3 regions of the Uliginosibacterium sediminicola genome follow, and region 1 is predicted to be linked to each of the others. Evidence: predicted binding sites of a transcription regulator. Region 1 holds the regulator's gene; each other region holds the start of a gene.

Region 1 (3,953 bases):
AAGGCCGAACTCGGACCCGATGCAGTCGTGCTGTCCAATCGTGCCGTGCCGGGTGGGGTCGAGATCGTCGCCCTGCCGCCGGAATCGATGGGCGAGATCAATGCCTCGGTACGTCAAGCCCAGCAAACCCCGGTGCAACCGCCGGCAGCCCGTCAGGCACCGGCTGCGCCCGCGCCGGAGAACACCATTGGCCAGCAGATCGCCGCCCAGCTGGCGCGCCGCAGCCAGCAGCAGGCCGCGCCGAAGAGCGGATTCCGTTCCGGCATCGACGCGCCGCCGCACGATGCCGATACCGGCGGCCACCAGGCACGCGGCGTGCGCCCCTTCAATCCGCCGCGTGTCGGGCCGGACGGTCGTGAACTGCCGATGCCGACGCCGGCCGCAGCAAAGCCGGCGCGCCCGCTGCAGGAAGAGCGCCACAACGATCTCTCCCGCGAGTCGATACAGGAAGCGGCGCGGGTGCAAAGTCTAGAAGCCACCAATGCCGCGCTGATGCAGGAACTCTCCTCGATCAAGGGCATGCTCGAACGCCAGCTTGCCGGCTTTGCCTGGAGCGAGATTTCGCGCACCGCGCCGGCCCGCACGCAGATGATGAGCGAGCTGCTTGAAGCCGGCTTCTCGGCCCAGCTGACGCGCCAGCTCACTGAACCGATTCCGGCCGATTCCGAACTCAACGATGCGCGCGATCTGGTGCGCCAGCTGATCAATCGTGACCTGCGCCTGCAGGACTGCGACGCCGACATCATCGACCGTGGCGGCGTGTTCGCCCTGGTCGGCCCGACCGGCGTCGGCAAGACCACCACCACCGCCAAGCTGGCGGCGCGCTGCGTAGTGCGTCACGGCGCCGACCGCCTGGCGCTGATCACCACTGACGGCTACCGGATCGGCGCGCACGAACAGCTGCGCATCTATGGCCGCATTCTCGGTGTGCCGGTGCATGTGGTACGCGATGCCAGCGATCTGCGCCAGACCCTGCAGGAGCTGCGCAACAAGCACATGGTGCTGATCGATACGGTCGGCATGGGCCAGCGCGACAAGATGGTGCTGGAGCAGGCTGCCATGCTCAATTCCGCCGGCAAGGTGCGTCGCCTGCTGTGCCTCAATGCCACGGTGCGCGGCGACACCATGGACGACGTGGTGCGCGCCTACCGCACGGCCGATCTGGCCGGCTGCATCTTCACCAAACTCGACGAAGCCACTTCGGTGGCGCCCGCGCTCGATGTGGCGATGCGCAACGAGCTGAGCGTGCTCTATCTGGCCACCGGCCAGCGCGTGCCGGAAGACCTGCACCTGCCCAATCGCAACTATCTGGTACATCGCGCGCTGCGCGAGCTGCCGCCCGATTCACCCTGGAAGCTGGACCGCGCCGATGCCGGTTTGCTAATGAGCGAACCGCGTCCGCCGGGCAATTCGACAATGTAAATTGGTGTTACGGGGGCTCAAGTTCTGCGCGGCAGTTGCCGTAACAGAGTGTGTGCTCCTTTCTCGTTCTGTCCCGCGTATCGCTGAGGTTTTCAGCACGTGAATTGAGCAAGAACAAGGCCCTTTTTTCGAGCGGCGCGCAAGCGAGCCGCAGAGCAAAATGTTCCCATGCAGCAGTCAAACTGGTGTGTGACCACTCTTAAGAGAGAGCACGATGTATAACGCAGCGGGAACCCTGGATAAAGATCAGCTGGTCGCGCGCTACGCGCCGCTGGTCAAACGGATCGCCTACCACCTGATGGCCAAGCTGCCGGCCAGTGTGCAGGTCGAAGACATCATTCAGAACGGCATGCTGGGCCTGCTCGACGCCATGGGGCGTTATGAAGAGGGCCTCGGCGCGCAGTTCGAAACCTATGCCGTGCAGCGCATCCGTGGCGCCATGCTCGATGGCCTGCGCGAAAACGATTGGCTGCCGCGCAGCCTGCGCCGCGAAATGCGACGTATTGAAACGGCGATCCACAATCTTGAACAGCAACACGGCCGTCAGCCGACCGAGCGCGAACTGGCCGAGTCCCTGGGCATGACCCTGGCCGACTATCAGAAGATGCTGCAGGAAGCGCGCGGCTATCAGCTGGTGTACTTCGAAGACTTCGGCGACGAAGAGGAAGACGACTACCTCGAACGCCACATCGTTGGCGAAAACAACGATCCGCTCAAGCTGCTCGAAGAAGCGGGCATGCGCCACGTGCTGATCAAGGCCATCGAAGACCTGCCCGACCGTGAAAAGATGGTCATGGGCCTCTACTACGAAGAAGACCTCAACCTGCGTGAAATCGGCGAAGTGCTGGGTGTTTCCGAGTCCCGCGTCTGTCAGCTGCACAGCCAGGCCATTGCGCGTCTGCGTGCACGCATCGCCAGCGGCCGCGAGTCCTCGATGCCCAAATCCGCCAGCCGCCGCGCCAGCGCTGCCTAAGCCGCGGATCACGGGGAGCGCGTCGCGATGGATCTGATCAGCATCGCCGGTCTGCTGCTTGGCATCAGCGTGATCATCGCGGGCCAGCTGCTCGAAGGTGGCCACCTGCAATCGCTGGTGCAGCCGACGGCCCTGATGATTGTGCTCGGCGGCACGGTCGGCGCCGTCATGCTGCAAAGCCCTTTGCACGTTTTTCTGCGCGGTTTGCGCATGGCCGGCTGGGTGCTCAAACCGCCAGCTTCACCGATGCGCGAGCAGATCGAACAGATTGTCGCCTGGGCCGCGATTGCGCGCCGCGAGGGCCTGCTCTCGCTCGAAGACAAGATCCAGAACCTGCCCGATCCCTTCATGCGCAAGGCCGGTCAGCTGCTGGTCGACGGCGTTGAGCCGCAGCACATCCGCGAAGTCATGGAAATCGACATCGGCACCTGGGAGGCGCAGCAGAAGCAAGCCGCCAAGATCTGGGAAGCCGCTGGCGGCTATTCGCCCACCATCGGCATTCTCGGCGCGGTGATGGGCCTCATCCACGTGATGGAAAACCTCTCCGACCCCGGCAAGCTGGGCGCCGGCATCGCGGTGGCCTTTGTCGCCACGATCTATGGCGTCGGCTTGGCCAATCTGGTGTTCCTGCCGATGGCCAAGAAGCTGCAGGCGAATATCGCCCGCCTGGTCGCGGCGCGTGAAATGGCGCTCGACGGCGTCATCGCCATCGCTCACGGCGAGAATCCGCGCATCATCGAGAGCCGGCTACAGGCGTATTTGAGCTGAGCCGGCAGCCTGCGCTCATTCGTGGCGCAGCGCTTCGATGGGGTCCAGCTGCGCCGCCCGCCGCGCCGGCATATAACCAAACAGCACGCCAATCGCCGCCGAGAACAGGAAGGCCAGCAGATTGATCTGCGGGTCGAACTGGAAGGGCAGCTTCATCAGGTTCGACAAGCTGATCGAGGCAGCCAGCGCCAGCGCGATCCCGATCAGGCCACCGAGCGCGGATAGCGCAATCGCCTCGACCAGGAACTGCAGCAAGACCTCGCGTGCCAGCGCGCCAATCGCCAGGCGGGTGCCGATCTCGCGGGTGCGCTCGGTGACCGAGACGAGCATGATGTTCATGATGCCGATGCCGCCGACCAGCATGCTCACCGCCGCCACGGCGCCGAGCAGGGTGGTGAGGATGCGGGTGGTGCCGGAGAGCGTCTGCGCGATCTGCTTGGTATCGACGATCTGGAAGTTGTCGAGCTGCCCGCTCTGGATATTGCGCCGCTGGCGCATCAGCGCGGTGATGTCGGCACTCACTTCGTCGGTGTCGTAGCCGTCCTTGGCCGACAGGTAGATGGTCGGGATCTCCTGCGCGCTGGAGGCGCCCCAGATTCGCCGCAGCATGGTCTTCAGCGGCACCAGGATCACATCGTCCTGATCATTGCCGAAACCGCCCTGACCCTTGGACTTGAGCGTGCCGACCACCTCGCAGGTGACTGAGCGGAAACGCATTTTCTGGCCGATCGGATCATGGCCAGCGAACAGCTTGTTGCGGATGGTGTCGCCGATGATGCAGGCGGCGCGC
Region 2 (3,953 bases), on a different contig from region 1:
CGACCACTTCCGGCGTGTCAATGATGCCTACGGCCCTGAGGTCGGGGACTCGGTATTGCGTCAGGTGTGTCAGTCGATTCGTTCAGCTTTGCGTACGCAGGATATGGTGGCGCGAACCGGGGGAAATGAGTTCCTGGTGATGTGCCCGGATACCGCCATCGAGGCGGCGCAAGCCTGCGCCGAGCGGCTGCGCGCAGCCGTCGAGGGCGCAGACATCGTCTCCGGCATGCTTAAACTCAGGCTCACCATCAGCCTGGGCGTGGCGACACGCGACAGCAGCATCAGCGATGCTGACACGTTGATCAGGCGTGCGGAGTACGCGGTCGAGGTCGCCAAAAAAGAAGGGCGCAACCGCATCTCCAACATGCAGATGCATCCGCCCGGCCACTGAGTTGCCTGAAAGGCGGCACCTGTCTAATGAAATAAATTTCAATAAAAACAAATTCTTAAAAGTTTTTTTAGAAATTTTCTCAAGCCGTCTCAAGGCCGGCCGATAGATTGCCAAGCAAGTGAAAATGCAGGCTTGCTCCTTCGTGTTAACCGCAGTGCGACCAACCCTTGTAAGACGGCTTCTTACACGGGGTGGCGTTCGCCTTTGTACATCATTTTCCGCCCCCCCCTGATAGGACCCTCGCGTTCTTCGGGGAACAATGCGTTCCATGGCGTATCAGCTCCTGATACGTGGGATGAAAAAAACGGGGGTCGAACATGGCAGCAAATATCAACGATGAGATCAGAGACCTGAATCTTGCCTATCTCATGCTCGCCCAGCAGATGCTCAATGCTGACCGCGAAGCCGCAATGATGAAGCTGGGCGTTGGTAGCGATGTCGCCGATCTGATCAGCAATCTGGCGCCGGGTCAGATCCTGCGTATGGCGGCCTGCGACATGCTCCTGTGTCAGTTCCGTTTTGACGACGTCCTGTTGCTCAACCTGTTGTCTAATCATGATCGCGACAATCAGGCCGCCCGTATCCATGCCACCATCCTCGCTGCTGCGCAGCCGGTTGGTCATCTCGCCTGAGGGGATTGCCATGCGCATGAAAAGTCTCGTTCAGGATGCTCGCGAAACCCAGCTGGCGATGAACATGATCGAACTGGGCGCGCGCATGCAGATGCTCGAATCCGAAACCGGTTTGTCGCGTGAGCGCCTGCTCAAGCTGTACAAGGAAATTCGTGGCGAATCGCCCCCCAAGGGCATGTTGCCGTTTTCGACCGACTGGTTCATCCCCTGGCAGCAAAACGTGCACGCCTCGCTGTTCATGTCCTTCCTCGGTTTCATCAATCGCAATACCGAGTTGCGCGGCCTGGATGCCACGCTCAAGGCCTTCCGCATGTATCGCGACCACACCGAGACCAATGATCTGGAGCAGGTGCTGAGCCTGACCCGGGCCTGGACTCTGGTGCGCTTCTTCGACGCCAAGATGCTGCAACTGGCCTGCTGCACCAAGTGCGGCGGCGGTTTTGTGGCCCACGCTTACGACCCGACGCAAGGCTATGTCTGCGGTCTTTGTCATATTCCGGCGCGTGCCGGCAAGGGTAAGCGTGCAGTAGGCCGTTCGGCCGCTAGCGACAGTTTGCAAATCGCGGTCTGATCCGGGTTTTCCCGAGCGATTCGACCGGTTTCACCGCTGACCTCCTTCCTGCGTTGCAGGGAGTTAGCCGCCGCCAGCATGTCTGGCGGCGTTTTTTTTTGCCGTTCGCGGATCATCATTTCTGCCTCTGGCTAGCACATGGCCTGCCATCAGCACTGCCTCGATTCGATTGATCCGCGCTTGTGCCTTAAGTTTGCGCGCGTGGAGCCGATACCCAACAGGGGATTGGATCAATCATTTCAGCCGATGTAGCTGCTTGTTCGTGGGGTCGAAGCGATGTTTCTGATTATTGGCTACGTCATCATTCTGGGGGCCGCACTGGGAACCTACTCGGTGCACGGCAGTCTGGCGGCCTTGTGGGTGCCGATGGAGTACATCGCCATCGTGGGTCTGACCATCGGCGGCTTTGTTGCCGGCAATGGCATCAAGGCGATCAAGGGCACGATTGGCGCACTGCCCAAGGTGTTCAAGGGCTCCGGTCTGAACAAGGCGGTCTACATGGACCTGCTGGCCATGCTGTTCGAAATCCTCGCCAAGGTGCGCAAGGAAGGCCTGATGTCGATTGAAGGCGACATCGAGAATCCCGACAGCAGCGCCATCTTCTCCAAATACCCCAAGCTGCAGCACAACCATCACGTGATGGAATTCCTGACCGACTATCTGCGCATGATGGTGGGCGGCAATCTCAATGCCTTCGAGCTTGAGAACCTGATGGATGTCGAAATCGAAACGCATCACCTTGAGGCGCACCAGGCACCGCACATCATCTCCAAGGTGGGCGATGCGACACCGGCCTTCGGTATCGTCGTCGCGGTGATGGGCGTGGTGAACGTGATGGGCTCGGTGGGTGAGCCGCCTGCAGTGCTGGGCAAGATGATCGGCGGTGCGCTGGTCGGCACCTTCCTCGGTATCCTTATTTCATACGGTTTTGTGGCGCCGATTGCCGGTCAGCTCGAACAGATCTGCGAAGAAGAAGGCAAGATCTACCAGTGCATGAAGACGGTATTGCTGGCCAGCATGAATGGCTATGCGCCGCAGGTGGCCGTGGAGTTCGGCCGCAAGGTCTTGTTCTCAACCGATCGCCCGGGCTTTGCCGAGCTGGAAGAGGACATCAAGAGCCGTAAGGGCAAGTGAGCGGACACGGCACTCTGAGACCCGATCATGGCGGATAACAATCAGCAGCCCATCGTCGTCAAACGCATCAAGAAGGGCGGTGGCGGCGCGCACGGTGGTGCATGGAAAATCGCCTATGCCGACTTCGTGACGGCAATGATGGCCTTCTTCCTGCTCATGTGGCTGCTCGGCTCGACCACGCAGGGTGACCTCAAGGGGATTGCCGATTTCTTCCAGAGCCCGCTCAAGCTCTCGCTCAACGGCGGGCGTGGCACAGGTGCTGCCTCCAGCCCGATTGAGGGGGGCGGCAAAGATCTGACTCGCGCTGTCGGTGACGTCGCCAATTCCAATTTCAAGGAAAAACGTTCGGCGGCCAAGGTCATGGTGACGCCGCCCGAGATGCAGCAGAAGGACAGTACCAAGTTCCTGCAAAGCGACGGGGCTGCGGCTTTGAAGTTGCAGATGACGGCCGAGGCCGAACGCATCGAGCGCAGCAAGATGCAGGAGCTGAAGGCGCGCATCGAGGCGATGGTGGAGGCCAGTCCGACGCTGCGCCAGATCAAGCGCCAGCTCTTGCTCGACATGACACCTGACGGCTTGCGTGTGCAGATCGTCGATGAGAAGAATCGGCCAATGTTCGACTCGGCCAGCGCCGAGCTCAAGTCCTACACGCGCGAGATCCTGCGCGCGCTGGCGCCCGAACTCAATCGCTTCGGCAATCGCCTGAGCATTGCCGGTCATACCGATGCTGCGCAGTTCCCCGGTGGCGCCACCGGCTTCACCAACTGGGAGTTGTCGGCCAATCGGGCCAACGCATGTCGGCGCGAGCTGGTACTGGGCGGCCTGGAGAGTGACAAGATCGTCCGCGTGACGGGGCTGGCGGCCACTATTCCGCTTGATCGCAATGATCCCTACAGCCCGACCAACCGGCGGATCAGCATTGTGGTACTCAACAAGCGTGCGGAAGATGTCTTGCTGCACGAAGGGCAAACGCCCGACACAACGGAGCCGCAGGCGCTGTCGCCTTCGGCTGACTCATCGGTGGTAGCCGGTGAGGCACCACGCGAAAAAACGCGTATCAAGTAATACACATGGCATTTACGCAGGAGGCAATATGGCAAAAACTGTTCTGACGGTCGACGATTCGGCATCCATTCGCCAGATGGTCTCATTCACCCTCAAAGGCGCAGGCTACGAAGTGCTCGAAGCGGTCGATGGCCAGGATGGCCTCGACAAATGCAAGCAG
Region 3 (3,953 bases), on a different contig from region 1:
TGGCCGTTTTCCAGAGTCACGCGAAAACGTGAGTCCGGCAGCACTTCCGCGACAACGCCCTGCATTTCAAGGAGTTCTTCCTTAGCCATGATGAGTGTCCGAGTAGGCAGGACCTGCAACAGGTCTTGCAAAAATGAAAAGCGCAAAGCCCGGCTCACGCCGGGCTTTGCGCTGACTGACAGCAATAATCAAGCTGCTGTGATGTTCGAAGCTTGCTGACCCTTGGGGCCATTGACGAGCTCGAAATTGACGCGCTGACCTTCGGTCAGGGTCTTGAAACCTGCGCTCTGAATTGCAGAGAAATGTGCGAAAAGGTCCTGGCCGCCATCATCCGGCGTAATGAAACCAAAACCCTTAGCGTCGTTGAACCACTTGACTGTACCGATTGCCATGCCTATCTCCTGAAACGTGTTTGGGCTATGCCCCGAGGGACGATTCAAGATGACAGGGAGATGAAGGGCGGAATACCGGAAAACGGCGGGTACTGACCAGACAACAGGACTGACTTAATGATCGCTGGGCGCACTGTGCACTGCTTCGCCTGCGCTGGCAAGCTTTATCGCAATTCAATGCGTAACTTAGCCGCCCGCCGCCGCACCCGCCAATGACAAAAACATCTCAACGCGACTCACACGACAAGCTCACCCGCCAGCGGCTGCAGCATCGCCTGCAGCAAGGCCTGGCCTCGCAAACCACGCGCCTGCAGCAGGACCAATTTGGCCTGTGCTGCCGGCAGGCAGAGGTCCGCACCGCCCACCACGCCGACGGCAGCCAGACTGCTGCCGGCCTGATAAGTCATCATCTCGACCCGGCCATGCTCGCACTGGCTGATCGCCAACAGGGCAATGCCACGCGCCTGTGCAGCGGCCAGGGCCGCGAGGAAGGCCTCATCCTGCGGCGCATTGCCGCTGCCATAACAGACCAGTAACCAGGCTGCCGGCGGCGCCGGCAAGCTCAAGGCCGCCTGCAGCATGGCGACCGGAAAGCCCGGATGCACGCACAGCACCCAGACTGTGGCGGCGGCCAAGCCCTTCTCCAGCTCCACCAGCTCGGCCAGCAGCGCAGTGCGCCGTTCCGAGAGCGCCTGCTCCGCGCGGCGCGCCGGCAACAAGGCTTGCGCGTCCAGCTTGACGACACCGTCCTCCACCCGTGCCAAAGGCGAACAACGCGGCGAGACAAAGGCTTCCAACGCCTGGGCGCTGCGCTTGATCGCGCGATTGCCACGCAACACCTGACCGGCAAAACACACCATGACTTCCTGCAGCTGCGCGGTGGCGGCCACGGCCAGCGCATCGCTGAAATTGCGTGGTGCGTCAGAGTTTTCATACGCCAACGGATACTGTGATCCCGTCAGCACCACCGGCTTGTCGATACCCGGCAGCAAATAGGACAGCGCTGCGGCCGTCCAGGCCAGGGTGTCGGTGCCATGCAAGACTACGAAACCATCGAAGTGCGACCAGGCTGCCAGCAGGCTGCGTGCGATCTGCCCCCAATCGGCCGGCTGCATGCTGGCGCTGTCCAGCGGTTTATCCAGTGCGCGCAACTCACAGTGTGCGGCGGGCGGCAACAAACCGCGCGTGCGCAGCACCTCGGCAAACAGCGCGACCGGCATGGGCGCCAGCGGCTGACCGGCCGAGGCAATCGTCCCGCCGGTATACAAGATCAGAATACGACTCAAACCAGCCCCTTCTCAGACATATCCATTTCCACTTCGTAGCGTATATCACGCCTTTCGTCGTCAGGCGCTCAAGCAGGCCTGTCGATCTTCCGCTAAACCAGACAGGGCCGACGGCAGACTTTCCCGGCAAGCATGGCTCAAACGCTGAAAAAGCGCTAAAGTTTGCATCACTTTGCCCGTTATGCCCGGTGTGAAGGTGGATCCAGAATACTGGACTGCCCTATCCTTGAGTTCATATCGAATGATTGGGGAACGCTTTGAAAATCGATAATTCAATAAAATCATCTGGCCAGGTAACTGGCGAGAACCGAACGCGCAGCGCGCGCGAGAGCGGCTCATCGAGCACCTCGTCAGCGTCCGCCGCGACGACCCAGGTTGCCCTGTCTGGCGGCTTGCAGCGCTATAACGAGATCCTCTCGCAAGCGCCGATTGTCGACAACGGCAAGGTGGACGAAATCAAGCAAGCCATCAGCAATGGTGATTTCCAGGTTGATCCGGAAAAAGTCGCTGACGGTCTGATTGAAAGTGTCCGTCAGATGCTGGCTGCGCAACCTAGTGCCGCGTGAACACGGCTAACGACCTAGGCGCCTTGCGCCAGCGTCTGCTCGCCCTGCTGGGCGCCGAGCGTGAGCTGGTCAAGAAATTCATCGAGCTTCTCAACGAGGAGCGCGAGATTCTGCTGCAACCGGACATGGAACCACTGTTCGGCCTTGCAGAGCGCAAAGGTCAGTTGGCGCGACAGCTTGACCAGCTGGCGACCGTGCGTAGTGGCATCCTGACCCAGGCGCGTGTCACAGCAGACCGCGAAGGCATTGAGCAGTTTGTCGGCAAGGCCCACCTGGCCACCTGGCAGGACTTTCTTGCCGTGGTCACCCAGGCGCGCGACCTCAATGTGGCCAATGGCCGCATCATCACCGAGCGGCTCAAGCACAATCACCAGGCCCTCGCCTTCCTGATGGCGCACGCCGATCAGCCGGCCACCTATGGGCCGGATGGTGTGTCGCGCATGCGTCCGGGCTCGCGCATCCTCGGCAGCGTCTAAAGCCGCCTGTTTCAGGCGTCTTTCATGCCCAGGCGCTCCATCCGGTAGCGCAGGGAGCGGAATGTCACGCCCAGCAATTGCGCCGCGCGCGTGCGATTGCCCGCGGTTTTCCCCAGCGCTTCGATGATGGCCTGCTTCTCGACGCGATCCAGATAGTCCTGCAGATTGCCATGCACGCTGCCGCTCTCCTCGCTGGGCCCGCACTCGGGCTCCAGACGCAGATCGGGCTCATCGATGGTATCGCCCAGCGCCAGCGCCATGGCGCGCTCCAGAATATTTTCCAGCTCGCGGACATTGCCGGGGAATGAATAGCGCTGCAGCGCCTGCAAGGCGCCGGAGGTCAGCATCGGCGCAGCCTGGCCGGAAGCAGCCGACATGCGCTCCAGAATGTTGTGCGCCAGCGCTGGAATGTCTTCACGCCGCTCACGCAGCGCCGGCATCTGCAGTTCGATTACGTTGAGGCGGTAGAACAAGTCCTGGCGAAAATGCCCGGCATCGACCTGCGCCTTGAGATTCTTGTGCGTGGCCGAGATGATGCGCACATCGACAGCCTGCTCCTGCGTATCGCCAACGCGGCGCACGCGGCGCTCCTGGATCACGCGCAAGAGCTTGACCTGCATGGCCAGCGGCAGATCCGCCACTTCGTCGAGAAACAGGGTGCCGCCGTGCGCAGCCTGGAAGAAGCCGTCCCGATCCCCCTCAGCACCGGTGAACGCACCTTTGCGGTAACCGAAAAACTCGGACTCCATCAGGTTTTCTGGAATCGCGCCGCAGTTCACCGCCACAAACGGCGCTGCCGCCCGCGGACCCAGGTGGTGGATCATGCGTGCCGCACGCTCCTTGCCGCTCCCCGACTCGCCCGCCACATAGACCGGCGCCAGGCTGCGCGCCAGGCGCTCAATCATGTTGCGTACCTGCTCCATGGCCGCCGAATTGCCGGTGATGTTGGGGCTGTTCTCGCGCAGCACCGCCTTGCCCGGCACATCCAGAGCCGATTTGACGAGGGTGCGCAGCTGATCGAGCGACACCGGCTTGGCCAGGTAGTCAAACGCCCCAGCCTTGAGGGCGGCAACAGCGTTGTCCATGCTGGCATGGGCGGTGATCACCGCCACCGGCAAATCCTGGCAATGCGCCGAGACGTGACGCACCACATCCAGCCCCTCACCATCGGGCAGGCGCATATCGGTGAGACACAGGCGGAATTTCTGCGTCGACAGCAGCGCGCAGGCCTCG

Evidence for each region. The regulator FliA, encoded in region 1, starts transcription of late flagellar genes. The targets are predictions, from matches to a motif close to CTAAAGTTNNNNNNNNNNNNGCCGNTA.
Region 2: motA (flagellar motor stator protein MotA) is a predicted target of FliA. The motif match lies at 1,781-1,807, and genes of this name have one in related genera.
Region 3: flgM (flagellar biosynthesis anti-sigma factor FlgM) is a predicted target of FliA. The motif match lies at 1,834-1,860, and genes of this name have one in related genera.

The regions. Positions count from the first base shown of each region.
Region 1 is NZ_JBDIVE010000018.1:14,484-18,436, reverse strand. It holds gene flhF (flagellar biosynthesis GTPase FlhF) at 1-1,422, shown strand, start outside; gene ABDB84_RS19575 (RNA polymerase sigma factor FliA) at 1,637-2,395, shown strand; gene ABDB84_RS19570 (flagellar motor protein) at 2,423-3,163, shown strand; gene ABDB84_RS19565 (ABC transporter permease) at 3,179-3,953, opposite strand, start outside.
Region 2 is NZ_JBDIVE010000002.1:90,985-94,937, reverse strand. It holds gene ABDB84_RS04220 (sensor domain-containing diguanylate cyclase) at 1-391, shown strand, start outside; gene flhD (flagellar transcriptional regulator FlhD) at 709-1,023, shown strand; gene flhC (flagellar transcriptional regulator FlhC) at 1,034-1,594, shown strand; gene motA (flagellar motor stator protein MotA) at 1,871-2,728, shown strand; gene motB (flagellar motor protein MotB) at 2,756-3,793, shown strand; gene ABDB84_RS04195 (response regulator) at 3,822-3,953, shown strand, end outside.
Region 3 is NZ_JBDIVE010000002.1:441,714-445,666, forward strand. It holds gene infA (translation initiation factor IF-1) at 1-89, opposite strand, end outside; gene ABDB84_RS05925 (cold-shock protein) at 189-392, opposite strand; gene ABDB84_RS05930 (asparaginase) at 629-1,678, opposite strand; gene flgM (flagellar biosynthesis anti-sigma factor FlgM) at 1,936-2,244, shown strand; gene ABDB84_RS05940 (flagella synthesis protein FlgN) at 2,241-2,720, shown strand; gene ABDB84_RS05945 (sigma-54-dependent transcriptional regulator) at 2,732-3,953, opposite strand, start outside.